4 regions of the Azospirillum argentinense genome follow, and region 4 is predicted to be linked to each of the others. Evidence: predicted binding sites of a transcription regulator. Region 4 holds the regulator's gene; each other region holds the start of a gene.

Region 1 (3,680 bases), 1.0 Mb from region 4:
AGGATGGCGGTGTTGTCGCTCTCCGTGCCGCCGGAGGTGAAGACGATCTCGCTGTCATGGGCGGCGCCGAGCAGCGCCTGCACCTGCTTGCGCGCCCACTCGATCTTGCCGCCCACCGCGGCGCCGAAGCCGTGCATGGAGGAGGGGTTGCCGAACTGCTCGGTGAACAGCGGCAGCATCTCCGCCAGCACCTCCGGATCGACGCGGGTGGTGGCGTTGTTGTCGAGGTAGATTCCCTGTGCGGTCATGGCTCAGGCCCCCGCCGGCAGGAGGGAGGCGGGCTTGACGCGGACGAACTCGCCCAGCGCCTCGACCAGCTTGGCCTGCACGCCCATCATGGTGCCGGCGGACTGCGAACAGCCGGAGCAGGCGCCGGTCAGGCGGACATAGATGTCCTTGCCGTCGATGTCCACCAGCTCCACGTCGCCGCCGTCGCGCTGGATCTGCGGGCGCAGCTCCTCGATGGCGAACATGATCTTCTGCATGCGCTGCACGTTGGTCAGCTTCGCCGGGGCGGCCTCGGCCTTCGGGGCCAGCGGCTTGATGGCGTCCAGCCCGACCGTGCCGGGGGCGTGGGGCTTGGGCGGGGCCAGCGCGCCGGTCTTGGCGAGCACGGCCTCCAGCACCTCCTCGATCTTCTCGTGGCAGGTCTGGCAGGAGCCGCCGGCCTTGGTGTAGTGGGTGACCTCCTCCAGCGTGGTCAGGCTGTTGACGGTCACCGCGCGCTCGATCATCGCCGCGTCGATGCCGAAGCACTTGCAGACCAGCTCGCCTTCCTCGTGGTCGTCGACCCACTCCTCGCCCTTGAAGTTGGCGATGGCGGCGCGGAGCGCCTCGGCGCCCATGACCGAACAGTGCATCTTCTCCGGCGGCAGGCCGCCCAGATACTCGGCGATGTCGCGGTTGGTGACGGCCAGCGCCTCGTCCACCGTCTTGCCGATGATCATCTCCGTCAGCGCCGACGAGGACGCGATGGCCGAGCCGCAGCCGAAGGTCTGGAACTTCGCGTCCTCGATGACCTGGCTGTCGGGATTGACCTTCATCATCAGCTTCAGGGCGTCGCCGCAGGTGATCGACCCGACCTCGCCCACGGCGTTCGCCTCATCCAGCGCGCCGGCGTTCTTCGGGTTGAAGAAGTGTTCCTTGACCTTGTCGGTGTAGTTCCACATGACGCCTTGCCTTTCCCGCGTTACCGGGTGGGGGGAGAGTGTTCGGGGTTAGTGGGCGGTGCCGCAGCCGCCGGCCGCCGGCGCGGAGGAGCAGCTGCCCCCCGGACCCGCCGAGAAGGACTTGCCGCAGCCGCAGCTGCCCGTGGCGTTGGGGTTGTCGAACTTGAAGCCCGCGCCCTCGACCCCTTCGACGAAATCGACCACCACGCCGGTCAGGAAGGGCTGGCTGGTCGGATCGACGAAGATCGTCACCGGGCCGAAGGTCAGCACGGCGTCTTCGTCGCCCGCCGTGGCCTCCAGCCCCATTTGGTACTTCATGCCGGCGCAGCCGCCGTCGGCCACCGCGATGCGCAGGCCGGCCGCGGCGCCGCCAGACTTCGCCAGCACGCGCTCCAGGGTGTTCACCGCCGCATCCGTCAGGGTCACCATGTCTGCCGCCTCCAAATGCTTCGTCGGGCATGCCGACCGTTCCTGGTCATAGGATCAGCAAGCGGCGTGCCAACTTTTAAGTTGTTGATTTTGATGAATTGTCAGGTCAAGCGGCTGGTGTTTTCCCGACAATTGTCGGGTCGGGACCATGTCGGCTTTGCGACATGTTGCGACGAAAGGACGCACAATTTAATTATGGGCTTTTGCGAAACGGGCTTGCGGCCCATACAGGATTGTCGGTCGGGCGCACGGTTTTGCGAAACAACGGAAGGGGACGGGTGATGGAGCGGCCGGTCGAACTGCGGATGTCCAACGGGCGGATGGCCTTCGGCGAGGTGCCCGAACACATCGACGAGAAACTGCAGGAGGCGGTGAAGGCCCGCCCCGACGCCGCGGCCTGCGAGGCCCTGCTGTGGGAGGCCCACCGGATGGGGCCACGCGTCCTGCCGGTCTTCTACGCGCTCTACAAATTCTATTTCAACCGCAAGCGCTTCGCGGACGCGGAGCGGGTGGCGACGATCGGGCTGGACGCGGCGGCGCGTGAGGGCGGCTATGCCGGCGACTGGCGGAGCCTGCGCGTAGACAGCACGGATTGGGCGAAGGAAGGGCCGCCGCGCTTCACCCTCTTCACCTTGAAGGCGTTGGCCTTCATCAGCCTGCGCAGCGGACGGGTGGAGGAGGCGAGGGCGATCCTCGCGAAGCTGACGGACATCGATCCGCAGGACCGGGTCGGCTACGGCGTCATCGCCGCGCTGGCGAAGGGCCTGGGGGAGGAGTGATTTGGGAAGAGGGGTGATTGACGGATCGGTTCCGTCAATCACCCGACCCGAAGCACACGGCCTCCGCGCCGCAATCGCGGCAGACCGGGGCGCCGCAGGGGATCAGCCCGTCCCGCGCGCAGAGGAAGCGGTAGAGAAAAGCCTTCCAGCGGGTGCCGGTGGCGTTCAGCAGGGTCAGCGAGTCGAAATGGCGCTCCATCAGCGCCGCGAGATGGCTCGGTCCGGCCAGACCGAGATCCCGCCACAGTTCACCCTCGTCGAGCATGGCCCGAGCCACGATGGCGGCGAGCCATGCCTCCTCCTCGATGCCCAGCGAGCGGTGGGCGAGCAGAAGAGCGGCGATGTCGTCCGCTTCGCTCTGGAGAAGCGGGGGCAGGGGGGTGGGCGAACTGTCGGGAACCGGCAGGCCGGCCGCGAAGGCGCCAGGGAAATAGCGGTCGAGAAGCTGGCCGAGCGCCCGGTCGTCGAGACCCAACGCGCCCGGGCCCGCCGACCAGCGGCGGGACAGGATGCAGGCGAACAGATGCGCGTCGAAGACGTTGCAGCGTCCCTGGCGGTCGGTCAGCCAGCGGTACAGCCGCGTGGTGTCGCCCACCCCCGGCGGGGCGGCGTGCAGGATGCCCATGGCGTCCTCCTCCGGGGGCGGGCGGCCGTCAGGCCGTCTCAGACCAACTGGGCAGCCGTCAGGCCGCCTGGGGCAAGTGGGTGATGCAGTTCTTGGAGCAGACCTTGCCGCAGCTCTCGCAGCCGATGCAGTTGCCGGCGTTCTTGACGCTCATGACCTTCTTCTCGGCCTCGTCGTCGAAGGCGTCGACGATGTCGCCGTCCTCGGTGATGCCGATCAGCTCCAGCACGTCGCGGCCGCAGACCTTGAAGCAACGGCCGCAGCCGATGCACATCTTCTGGTCGATGCTTTCCACGAATTTCGGCGTCCAGGCGGCGCCGCCGCGGGTGGTGCCGGTCACGAACTCAGCCATCGTCTGCTCCTCAATCGGGCTTGGTGTGTTGTTTGGTGGGGATGGGCGTTGCCCCCACCCCGGCCCTCCCCCGCTATCGCAGGGGAGGGAGATGATCGCGAAGCGGCGGAGTTCCCTCCCCTGCGAAGCGGGGGAGGGTTAGGGTGGGGGCAATGTTTCCATTCAGGCCGCTCAGGCGGACGCCGTCTCCAGCGCCTTCAGCGCGGCGCGCTTCTCGGTCAGGGTCTTGTAGGCGTCGTAGGTCTCCTGGGCGACCTGGAGGATGGATTGCCAGTTCTGCGGCAGTTCCTCCGACAGGTCGTGCAGGTCCATCTTCTTCTGGGTCG
Region 2 (3,680 bases), on a different replicon from region 4:
CCCGCCAGCGCCGCCCGGCGCGTTCCAGCTCATGCACCGCGCGGTTGCGGTAGACGCAGCCCTGCGGAAAAAGCACCAGCGGCAGCGGGTCCTCGCGGTGCAGGTCCTCCGCCGCCGGGCCGATCCAGCAGAGCGGCTCCCGCCACGCGCGCAGTGCGCCGGGGCGGCCGGGTTCCTGCTTGATCAGGGCGATGTCGAGGTCGCCGCACTCCACGTCGGCGCGCAGGCGCACCGACAGGTCGCAGCGCACGTCCAGCCGCAGCCGCCGGTTCGCCCGCGCGAAGTCGGCGAGCAGGCGGGGCAGCCGCTCCACCGCGTAATCCTCCGGCACGCCCAGCCGCACCACCTCCGCCGCCGGGCGCCCGGACAGCACGGCGTTCGCCTCGTCGTTCAGCGCCAGCAGCCGGCGGGCGTAGCCGAGCAGCCGCTCGCCGTCGTCGGTCAGTGCGACGGCGCGGCTGTTGCGGTCGAGGAGCGGCAGGCCAACCTGCTCCTCCAGCCGGCGGATCTGCTGGCTGACCGTCGATTGCGTCTTGTGCACCCGCTCGCCGGCCCGCGTGAAGCCGCCGGCGTCCACCACCGAAACGAAGGTGCGCAACAGGCCCAGATCCATCTCGCGCATCGGACCAATCATTCAGGTTTCGAATGCAATGGATGATATCATCCAATTTCCAAATGGAAAGACCTCGCGCCATCCTCTCTCCAATGCACAACCTTCCGCATGGGAGAGGACCGTCCATGACTCACGCCGCCACGCACCCCTTACCCCTGGCCGATCCGCGGGCAGCGCCGCTTGCCCTGGTCGTGCCCTTCTGCCTCGCCTGGAGTTCGGCCTTCGCCGCGGGGAAGATCGGGCTGGCCAACTGCCCACCGCTGCTGTTGCTGGCCTTCCGCTTTTTGATGGCCGGGACGCTGCTCGTCGCGGTCGCGGCGTGGCGGGGCGAGTATCGGGGGATGGCTGGGCGGACGCTCGGCCTGCTGGCGCTGCTCGGCCTGCTCAACCACGCGCTCTATCTGGGGCTGAGTTACAGCGGCATGACCCACGTGTCCTCCGGCCTGACGGCGCTGATCGTCAGCGCGAACCCGGTGCTGACCGCAGCGCTGGCCGCCCTGGTGCTGGGCGAGGCGATGAACCGGCGCAAGGCACTGGGGCTGGCGCTGGGGGTGGCCGGGGTGGCGCTGGTTGTCCGCGGGCGGCTGGGCAGCGGGACGGACGCGCCGCTGGGCATCGCGCTGGCGGTCGGCGCGCTGGTGGCGCTGTCGGCGGGGACGCTGCTGTTCAAGCGGCTGGCGCCACGGACCGGGCTGCTCGCCGGGACCGGGGTCCAGGTGCTGGCGGCGGGCTTGGCGCTGCTGCCCCTCGGGCTGCTGCTGGAGGACGCCGGGTCGATCCGGCTGACCGCCGGTTTTGCCGGATCGCTGGCCTATCAGGCCTTGGTGGTGTCGATCGGCGGCTACCTGCTGTGGTTCCGCCTGCTGCAGCGGACGAGCGCCACGGAGGCCAGCGCCTATCACTTCCTGATGCCGCCGCTCGGCATGCTGTTCGGCTGGGCGTTGCTGGGCGAAACGGTGCAGCCCTGGGACCTGCTGGGCATCCTGCCGGTGGCGCTGGGCATCCGGCTGGTGACGCGGGGGTAAAAGCCGTATCCTGGCAAAAAGGGATACGCCTTTCGCGGGGGATCAGGTTGCGCCCTGCGATTGTTACGTTTTCATGACGCCCCACTCTCCATCGTCCTGTTGTTGAGGCCCACACGCCGGGAGGCCCGCCATCACGACCGCCGCCGTCTCGCCCACCCTGGTCCTGATCGACATCCTCGGCGCCGTGGCGCTGCTGCTGTGGGCGCTGCGGCTGGTGCGGACGGGTGTCTTCCGGTGGGGCGGCGCGGCGGTTCGCCGCTGGGTCGGCTACGGCACGCGCAACCGTCTGGCCGCTTTCCTGGCCGGGGTCGCCGCCACCATCGCGGTGCAGAGCAGCACGGCCACCGCCCTGATGACCGCCTCGATGGCCGGGCAGGGCTTCATGACCACCCCCATGGCGCTGGCAGTGATGCTGGGCGCCGACGTCGGGACCAGCCTCGTCGCCCGGCTGCTCGCCATCGATCTCCACTGGCTGTCGCCCAGCCTGCTGCTGCTCGGCGGGGCGCTGCACGCGCTGGGCGGCGAGCATCGCGGGCGGCGGGCGCTGGCCCGCATCCTGGTCGGCATCGGGCTGATGCTGCTCGCCCTGAAGCTGCTGGGCGCGGCCACCCTGCCGGTCCGGGAGTCGGCGCTGGTCCAGGCGATGCTGGAGGCGTTGGGCGGCGAGCCGTTCTTCGCCCTGATCGTCGCGGCGGCACTGACCGCGGCGGTGCATTCCAGCCTCGCCACGGTGATGCTGGCGGGGTCGCTGGCCGGGGCGGGGGTGATCGGGACCGAGACGGCGGTGGCGTTGGTCCTGGGCGCCAATCTCGGCGGCGCCATCCCGGCGGTGCTGGCGACGTCGGCCGACGGAGCGATGGCGCGGCGGGTGCCGCTGGGCAATCTGCTGGTCCGGGTGACCGGGTCGCTGCTGGCCCTGCCGCTGGTGCCGGTGGCGTCGTCGTTCCTGGCCGGCATGGCCCCGCTGACGGCGGTGGTCAGCGCGCATGTCGCCTTCAACGCGGCGCTGGCGCTGCTTTTCCTGCCGCTGGTGACTCCGCTCGCCCGGCTGACCGAAGGGCTGCTGCCCCAGCCGGAGGACGCGGGGGAGGACGCGGCGACGCCCCGGCATCTCGATGAATCGGCTCTGGAGACGCCCTCCGTCGCCATCGCCGGTGCGGTGCGCGAAACCCTGCGGCTGGGCGATCTTGTGGAGGATATGCTGCGCCGCAGCCTGACCGCCCTGCGCCAGAACGACGAGCGTCCGATCGCCGAGGTCAGCCGCGCCGACGACCGGGTGGACCGGCTGCATACCGCCCTCAAGCTTTACCTCGCCAAGCTCGGCCGCCGCCACCTCGACGCCGAGGAGACCCGGCGGGTCGATGACCTGATGGCCTTCGCCATCAACCTGGAGCACATCGGCGACATCATCGACAAGAGCCTGATGGAACTCGCCGCCAAGCGCATCCGTCACCACCTGCATTTCGCGCCGGAGGATTTCCGCGAGGTCGAGGAGCTGCACCGCCGCACGGTGGAGAACCTGCGCACGGCGCTGGGCATTCTGATCGGGGAGGACCGGCGGCTGGCCCGCCAGCTCATCGCCGGCAAGGACGCGGTGCGGGCGCTGGAGCGCACCGCCACCGCCCGCCATCTCGACCGCGTGCGCCGCGGCGACGCCGCCAGCATCGAGACCAGCGCCCTGGTGCTCGACATCCTGCGCGACCTGAAGCGTATCAACGCCCACGTCGCCGCGGTCGCCCTGCCGATCCTCGATCAGGTGGGGGAACTCAGCGAAAGCCGCCTGAAGGTCGTCGGGCTGCCCCGGTTGGAAAGCCGCGACGTGTAGGGGAGGGACCCCCGCGGGTTTACCGCGGCATCTCCCCGGTCAGGGTCGCGCTCAGCCCTTGCAGCAGGCCGAACCGGCAGCCTTCGCCGAAGGTGGCGCGCAGCCGGGCCGGGTCGCCGATGGACACGCGGATGTCGCCCGCCCGCGCCGGCTGGTGCAGGCGGCGGACCCGGCTGGCGCACAGCTCCTGCAGCACCTCAAGCAGCATCAGCAGCGA
Region 3 (3,680 bases), 630 kb from region 4:
ACCCAGTGGCCCTTCGGTGGCGATGTGGATGCAGTCGGGGCGCAGCGCGTCGATCATCGCGGTCAGCCGCCGTCCCGCGCCCAGCGCCAGCCGGATTTCCGGGTAGGTGGGCATGGGCACGGTGCGGAAGCGGTCGGGGCCGATCACTTCCACGCGGTGGCCCATGGCCTCCAGCTCCGAGCGGACGGTGCCGATGGTGCGCACCACGCCGTTGACCTGAGGCAGCCAAGCGTCGGAGACGATCAGGATGTTCACGCCGCAACCGATTCCTTGGCCGCCTTCTCCTTCTCCGGCTTCTCCTTGGCCGGGATGCGGGCGGGCAGCGTCGTTGCGGTGCGCCGGCGGATGTCCGCCGCCCAGTCGATGATCTCCAGCCGGCCGCAGGGGTGCTCGACCAAGGCGGTGCAGGACTCGACCCAGTCGCCGTCGTTGCAATAGAGGATTCCTTCCATGTCGCGGATTTCCGCGGTGTGGATGTGGCCGCAGACGACCCCGTCCACCTTGCGGCGCCGGGCCTCGTCGCCCAGCGCGGTCTCGTAGTTGCCGATGAACTCGACCGCCGTCTTCGTCTTGTGCTTCAGGAAGGCGGACAGCGACCAGTAGGGGAAGCCCAGCTTGCGGCGGACCCAGTTGAACAGCGTGTTGGCCTGGAGCAGGACCACGTAGGCGTTGTCGCCGATGAAGGCCAGCCAGCGGGCGTACTTCACCACCACGTCGAAGCGGTCGCCGTGGGTGACCAGCAACTGCCTCCCGTCGGCGGTGACGTGGATCATCTCCTCCACCACCTGGACGCCGCCGAACTGCAGGCCGGCGTAGTCGCGGGCGGCCTCGTCGTGGTTGCCGGGGATGTAATAGACCTGCACGCCCTTGCGCGCCCGGCGCAGGATCTTCTGCACCACGTCGTTGTGCGCCTGCGGCCAGTACCAGGTCTTGCGCAGACGCCAGCCGTCCACGATGTCGCCGACGAGATAAAGGTGGTCGGACTCGTTGTGCTTCAGGAAATCGAGAAGATACTCCGCCTTGCATCCCCGCGTGCCCAGATGGACGTCGGAGATCCAGATGCTGCGGTATCGCTTGACGTCGCGTGATGCGCTCATGCCCCGCTCCATCGCCGTTCCGGAAAAGTTTCGGTGAAACGCTTTCCCTATATCCGCGGGTCATTGTCTTGACAATGATTTCGAGTGCTCGCATCTGTTGGGGAAAATGATTTCGATAAGACTTCTTGTCGACGTAACAAAGGCGCAAAATGACTTTATCAAAACTGAAACGGGATGGTCATATTGGGGGCTGGCGTGGCTGACGGGGCCGAATCGGTGCCTAAGGCGTCCGGGCCGGCCGCGGCAACCCGGCGGCGCCTTCTGATCATCCACAACCCGGTGGCCGGCGCCCGTCGGGCGCGCCGTCTGGGTGCGGTGCTGGAGCTGCTGGAGCAGCGCCACGGGGCGGTGGTGACGCTTCGGGCCACCGGCGGGCGTGGCGACGCGGAGGCGATGGCCCGCGCGGTGGCGCCCGGCGCCTTCGACGCGGTGGTCGCGGCGGGTGGCGACGGCACCATCAACGAGGTGGTCAACGGGCTGGGCGCGCGCGGAGGCGGGGAGACGACGATACCCTTGGGCATCGTGCCGCTGGGCACCGCCAACGTGCTCGCCCATGAACTGGACCTGCCGCTGGATGCGGAGGGCGTGGCGCGGGTGTTGGCGGAAGGGCGCACGATGCCCGTGCATCTGGGTGTGGCGAATGGCCGCGCCTTCGCCATGATGGCCGGCGCCGGCCTGGATGCCCGGGTTGTCGAGCGGGTGGACACGCGGCTGAAGCGGCTGATCGGCAAGGGCGCCTATGCGGTGGAAACGCTGGCCCGGATCGCCGCGGGCGGTGGCGGTCCCTACCGCGTGGCGGTGGACGGCGCAGAGCCGGTGAAGGTCGCCTCGGTCATCGTCGCCAAAGGGCACTTCTACGGGGGGCGCTTCGTCTGCGCGCCCGACGCCCGGCTGACCGACCCGCGGCTGCACGTCTGCCTGTTTCCGCGGGCGGGGCGGGGGAACGCCCTGCGCTACCTCTGGGGCGTCACTGCCGGGCGGCTGCCGCGCTACCCCGACTACCGCGTCCTGCCCGCCCGCCGGGTGGTCATTGACGGGCCGGTGGGGGAGCCCGTGCAGGGCGACGGCGATGTGATCGCCCATCTGCCGGTGGAGATCGCGTTGGCACCGTGGATTCTGCCGGTGCTGGCGCGCCGAACAGTGTTTTAAGAGTCCGTTAAGGGGTCTCTTGGGAAAATTACTTGGGAACATTCAATAATTACTTCGATCTCTAAGGGTCAAGGCCCCGCGGCTCAGGCGGGACCGCAAGGGGGAAGCCATGTCCACGTCGATCAACGCCCTGTTTTCCGCCACCACGGCCAGCAGCACCGCAACCGCCACCAAATGGAAGCCCGCCGGGGGTGCCGCCGAGGCGGAGGGGACCTGGAAGGCGGCCTCCGATGCCGGGTCTTCGGCGGGCTCCGCCGCCCTGGCCGCCCTGAAGGGCGAGGACAGCGTGGAACTCAGCGGGCTGGCCAAGTCGCTGACCGGCGTGGCGGGCAAGGTCTTCGCGTCCATCGGCTCCAAGGGCCGCGCGATGCTGGAAGACTTCGTCAAGTCCGGCAAGATGACCGAGAAGGACGTGGCGTTGGGACTGCGCCAAATGGCGACCAACGCCGTGAAGGACCGCTTCATCAAGGAGCGGCCCGAGGATGAGGAGGACAAGGCCTGGGCGGAGAAGCTCGGGGCGGCTGAAAAGGCCTTCAAGACCAAGACGGAACGCATGGACAAGGCCATGTCGGCCCTGAACGAGGCGCGCACCGCCGCTTTCGCCGCCTTCGGGAAGGACGAGGACACCGAGGCGTTCCAGGCGGCGATGGCTCCGGCCAATGCCCTCTTCCGCGCGGAGTCGGCGGACATCGACCGCGAGATGATGGAAACCGTCGGCGGCGACCCGAACAAGATCAAGGGGAATGCCTTCAGGTATTTCGCGACGAAGGGAGAGGACGCGTTCGAAAAATTGGATTTCGGCGCGGAAGCGGAAGGCGGCGAGGGTGGGCTGCTGTCACCGGACAATGAGAAGGGAAAGGCCGCCGCCAAGCTTATGTATGACCTGGGCTTCGAGGGGAAGCTCTGGGCGAATGGTCTCGCGCAGTACGCTGCGGACGTGGACATTCCCGGCATCGGACGCGGTGAGGTCGACAAGAGCCGCCCAAGTGGCAAAGGCTACGAACCCTCCGCCAAGGAGGAGGCGGAGGCCGCCGGCCTGCCGCCGCCGCCCACCACGGTGCTGACCACCAGCCAGACGCCGGGTCTCCAGGGCTTCGCGAAGGTCATCCAGGACGCCCGCGATTCGCTGGACGCCACCTACACGGCCATGGCGAAGGAAGGCAAAGGGGTGAACTACTCCGACCCGACCGGAAAGGACGTGGAGCGGCTGTTCGGCGGCTTCGATCGGCGCAGCCTCCACGCCATCGCCAGCAACAAGGACGGAACCTTCTCCAAGAACGAGCAGGAGGCGGCGCAGTCCGTCATGGCCCGCCAGCAGAAGCAGGCGATGGACGCCGCCGACCCTCTCGGCACCGACAAGGCGGCCGCCTACCGCGCCGGGGTGAAGTTCCTCGACGAGGCCAGCCAGGAGGAGAAGGAGTCGGTCAACTGGTC
Region 4 (3,680 bases):
CGAGATGGACGAGATCGTCCAGACCTCGCTGAAGCGCGCCGGCCTGTGGAACGAGGTGAAGGACCGCCTGCGCGAGCCGGGCACCGGCCTGTCCGGTGGCCAGCAGCAGCGCCTCTGCATCGCCCGCGCCATCGCCGTCAGCCCCGAGGTGATCCTGATGGACGAGCCCTGCTCGGCGCTCGACCCCATCGCGACCGCCCACATCGAGGAGCTGATCGACGAGCTGCGCGAGAACTACACGATCGTCATCGTCACCCACAACATGCAGCAGGCGGCCCGCGTCTCCCAGAAGACCGCCTTCTTCCATCTGGGCGACATGGTGGAGTGCGACGACACCGAGGAAATCTTCACCAACCCGCGGGACGAGCGCACCCAGGGCTACATCACCGGCCGCTACGGCTGATCCCCGGCATCGCCGCATCCTTTCCATCAGCGAAGGACGTGAAGCATGAGCAACGAACACATCGTGCGTTCCTTCGCGCACGAACTTGAGCGCCTGTCCAATCTGATCACCCAGATGGGCGGCGTCGCCGAAGCGCAGGTGGACGCCGCCGTGAAGGCGGTGGCCCGCCGCGACGTCGCGCTGGCCGCCCAGGTCATGCAGGCCGACCGGCGCATCGACGCCTACGAGCGCGACATCGACGCCGAGGCCGTGCGCCTGCTCGCCCTGCGCCAGCCGCTGGCCCAGGACCTGCGCGAGATCGTGTCGGCGCTGAAGATCGCGTCGGACCTGGAGCGGATCGGCGACTACGCCTCCAACATCGCCAAGCGCTCGCTGGCGCTGGCCCAGGTGCCGGTGGTGCGCCCGGCGGTGGCCATCCCGCGCATGGGGCGGCTGGTCGAGTCGATCATGAAGGACGTGCTGGACGCCTACATCGAGCGCGACGTCCAGCGCGCCATCGCCGCCTGGGAACGCGACGAGGAGCTGGACGACCTCTACACCAGCCTGTTCCGCGAAGTCCTGACCTACATGATGGAGGACCCGCGCAACATCACGCCCTGCACGCACCTGCTGTTCATGGCGAAGAACCTGGAGCGGATCGGCGACCACGCCACCAACATCGCCGAGACCATCCATTATCTGGTGGTCGGGACGACGCTGCGCGCCGCGCGTCCAAAGAACGACGGCAGCAGCTTCGCCGTGGTCGAGCCGGGCGGTTCGGTCATGGATGCGGCTACGGAGTCGGTGGAACGGGGGCCAGTGGAACGGGGATTGCCGCGGGACGACGGCCCGGATAACGATGGAGCGGGACATGCCGCGTGACGGCGAGACGCGCAGTGGGAGCGGGACAAGCATGAATTCGGCGCTGAAGCCGCTCGTTCTCATCGTCGAGGACGAAGCCGACATCGTGACGCTGCTGAAGTACAATCTGGAGAAGGAAGGCTTCCGCGTGAACGCCGCCACCGACGGCGAGGAAGCCCTTCTGCTGGCCGGCGAGCAGACGCCGAACATCGTCCTGCTCGACTGGATGCTGCCGCTGATGTCGGGGCTGGAGGTCTGCCGCCAGATGCGCCGGAACAGCAAGATGCGCGACATCCCGATCATCATGCTGACCGCCCGCGGCGAGGAGGCGGACCGCGTGCGCGGCCTGAATTCCGGCGCCGACGACTACATCACCAAGCCCTTCTCCCCGACCGAGCTGGTCGCCCGCATGCGCGCCGTGCTGCGCCGCTCGGCCCCCGGCATGACCGACGAGACGCTGCAATTCGCCGACGTGACCATGGATCTGGCCGCCCACCGGGTGCGCCGGAACGGGCGCGACGTGCATCTGGGGCCGACCGAGTTCCGCCTGCTGCGCCACTTCATGCAGCATCCCGGCCGCGTCTTCTCGCGCGAGCAGCTTCTCGACGTGGTGTGGGGCCACGACGTCTATGTCGAGCCGCGCACCGTGGACGTTCACATCCGCCGCCTGCGCAAGGCGATGAACGAGGAGACGGAGATGGACCTGATCCGCACCGTCCGCTCGGCGGGCTACGCGCTGGACAGCAAGTCCATCTGACCGAAATGCGCCAAGCGCCGGCCTTGCCCTCTCCCTTAACCCTCCCCCGCTTCGCAGGGGAGGGGGTTGTTTCCCTCTCCTGCGAAGCGGGGGAGGGAAGGGGCCCACGCGTCAGCGTGGGAAGGGTGGGGGTTCCGTGTGCAATGCGAAAGCTACCCCTCCAGCAGCCCCACCGCCTCCCGCAGGATCGCCACCTTCGGGCCGAAGCGCTTCGCCGGGTCGCTGTCCTCGATGAAGCCGATCATCATGCGCAGGGCGTGCGCCACCCGCGGGGCGAGGTCGGGATGCGCGGTCACATGCTGCGCCAGATGGACCAGCGCGTCCCGGTAGGGCCGGCCCTCGAAGCCCTCCGCGGCGATCGCCTCGAAGCGGTTCGCGTGTTCGATCACCAGGCTGTGGTCCACCGGGCTGTGGTCGTCCGTCATCGCGTTCACACGAACAGGATCGCGCCGGTCTTCGGCGCGTCGTTCAGGAAGGTGACGACCCCGCCGGTCGTCACCGGCACGTCGGGGCGCAGCGGCACGCCGGCCGGCAGGCCGAGCGCGCGCAGCCCCATCTCGCAGGCCATGACCGTGACCTTGAGCATCACGCAGGCTTCCAGCAACTCCTCGAAGCCGGCCAGCCCGTTGGCGGTGAAGGCGGCGTCGCGCTCCGCCGGGCGGCTGCCGTCGTCGGCCGGGTCCAGCCGGTGCCAGCCCGGCACGCCGTCGGTGTCTCCGGCCAGCAGCGTGTTCAGGGCGCGGCCGGTGAAGAACAGTGTGACCTTGCGGTTGGTCGCCGCCGCCGCGCTGGCCATCACCAGGGCGTAGTGCACCCGGTCGAAGCCGCCCGCGAACAGGACGATAGACAGGGACTCGGGGCCTTCCATGACTAAAGGGCTCTCCCAATCGCCGCTCAGTGGGCGGACAGGTCGTGGATGGTCGGGTGGGTGCCGCACAGCGGGCAGTCCGGGTCGCGGCGCACGGTGATGCGCTGGAAGGAGGCGTGCAGCGTGTCCAGCATCATCAGGCTGCCCGACAAGCCCTCGCCGATGCCCATGATCTCCTTCAGCACCTCGGTCGTCTGGAGCGAACCGACGAAGCCGGCCAGCGCTCCCAGAACGCCGCCTTCGGAGCAGGACGGCACCAGACCGCGCGGCGGCGGTTCCGGGAACAGGCAGCGGTAGCAGGGGTGCGGGTCGCCGAGATGCGCCTTGAAGGTGGAGACCTGCCCGTCGAAGCGCAGGATTGCCGCCGACACCAGCGTCTTTTTCGCGAAGTAGCAGGCATCGTTCAGCAGGAAGCGCGTGGCGAAATTGTCCGACCCGTCGGCCACGATGTCGTAGCGCCCGATCAGGTCCAGCGCGTTGTCCTTCGTCAGCCGTGCCTTGTGCACCTCCACCGCCACGTCGGGGTTCAGCGCGCGGATGCGGGCGGCGGCGCTCTCCACCTTCGGAACGCCGAGCGACGACTCGTCGTGGATGACCTGCCGTTGCAGGTTGGACAGGTCCACCGTGTCGTCGTCGATGACGCCGATGGTGCCCACACCCGCCGCGGCGAGGTAGAGCAGCAGCGGTGCGCCCAGCCCGCCGGCCCCGACGACCAGGACGCGGGCGCGCAACAGCGCCTCCTGCCCGATCCCGCCGACTTCCGGCAGGATGATGTGGCGGGAATAGCGGTGAAGCTGGGTATCGGTGAAATC

The links. Region 4 encodes PhoB, which activates phosphate uptake and scavenging genes when phosphate is short. Its sites were predicted from a motif close to TNTCATAAAACTGTCA; they were not measured.
Region 1: the regulator PhoB is predicted to act here: its motif matches at 1,748-1,763, upstream of ABAZ39_RS09855 (HesB/IscA family protein).
Region 2: the regulator PhoB is predicted to act here: its motif matches at 1,702-1,717, upstream of ABAZ39_RS22490 (Na/Pi cotransporter family protein).
Region 3: the regulator PhoB is predicted to act here: its motif matches at 1,252-1,267, upstream of ABAZ39_RS03140 (diacylglycerol/lipid kinase family protein).

Annotation. Positions count from the first base shown of each region.
Region 1 is NZ_CP007793.1:2,065,051-2,068,730, reverse strand. It holds gene nifS (cysteine desulfurase NifS) at 1-248, opposite strand, end outside; gene nifU (Fe-S cluster assembly protein NifU) at 252-1,169, opposite strand; gene ABAZ39_RS09855 (HesB/IscA family protein) at 1,218-1,598, opposite strand; gene ABAZ39_RS09850 (hypothetical protein) at 1,880-2,377, shown strand; gene ABAZ39_RS09845 (nitrogen fixation protein NifQ) at 2,412-3,002, opposite strand; gene fdxB (ferredoxin III, nif-specific) at 3,061-3,354, opposite strand; gene ABAZ39_RS09835 (CCE_0567 family metalloprotein) at 3,526-3,680, opposite strand, start outside.
Region 2 is NZ_CP007794.1:1,866,778-1,870,457, reverse strand. It holds gene ABAZ39_RS22500 (LysR substrate-binding domain-containing protein) at 1-622, opposite strand, end outside; gene ABAZ39_RS22495 (DMT family transporter) at 739-1,638, shown strand; gene ABAZ39_RS22490 (Na/Pi cotransporter family protein) at 1,823-3,463, shown strand; gene ABAZ39_RS22485 (NAD-dependent epimerase/dehydratase family protein) at 3,483-3,680, opposite strand, start outside.
Region 3 is NZ_CP007793.1:664,934-668,613, forward strand. It holds gene ABAZ39_RS03130 (glycosyltransferase family 4 protein) at 1-255, opposite strand, end outside; gene ABAZ39_RS03135 (UDP-2,3-diacylglucosamine diphosphatase) at 252-1,097, opposite strand; gene ABAZ39_RS03140 (diacylglycerol/lipid kinase family protein) at 1,293-2,246, shown strand; gene ABAZ39_RS33850 (hypothetical protein) at 2,356-3,680, shown strand, end outside.
Region 4 is NZ_CP007793.1:34,652-38,331, forward strand. It holds gene pstB (phosphate ABC transporter ATP-binding protein PstB) at 1-403, shown strand, start outside; gene phoU (phosphate signaling complex protein PhoU) at 449-1,264, shown strand; gene phoB (phosphate regulon transcriptional regulator PhoB) at 1,296-2,000, shown strand; gene ABAZ39_RS00155 (hypothetical protein) at 2,153-2,425, opposite strand; gene ABAZ39_RS00160 (DsrE family protein) at 2,431-2,868, opposite strand; gene ABAZ39_RS00165 (HesA/MoeB/ThiF family protein) at 2,895-3,680, opposite strand, start outside.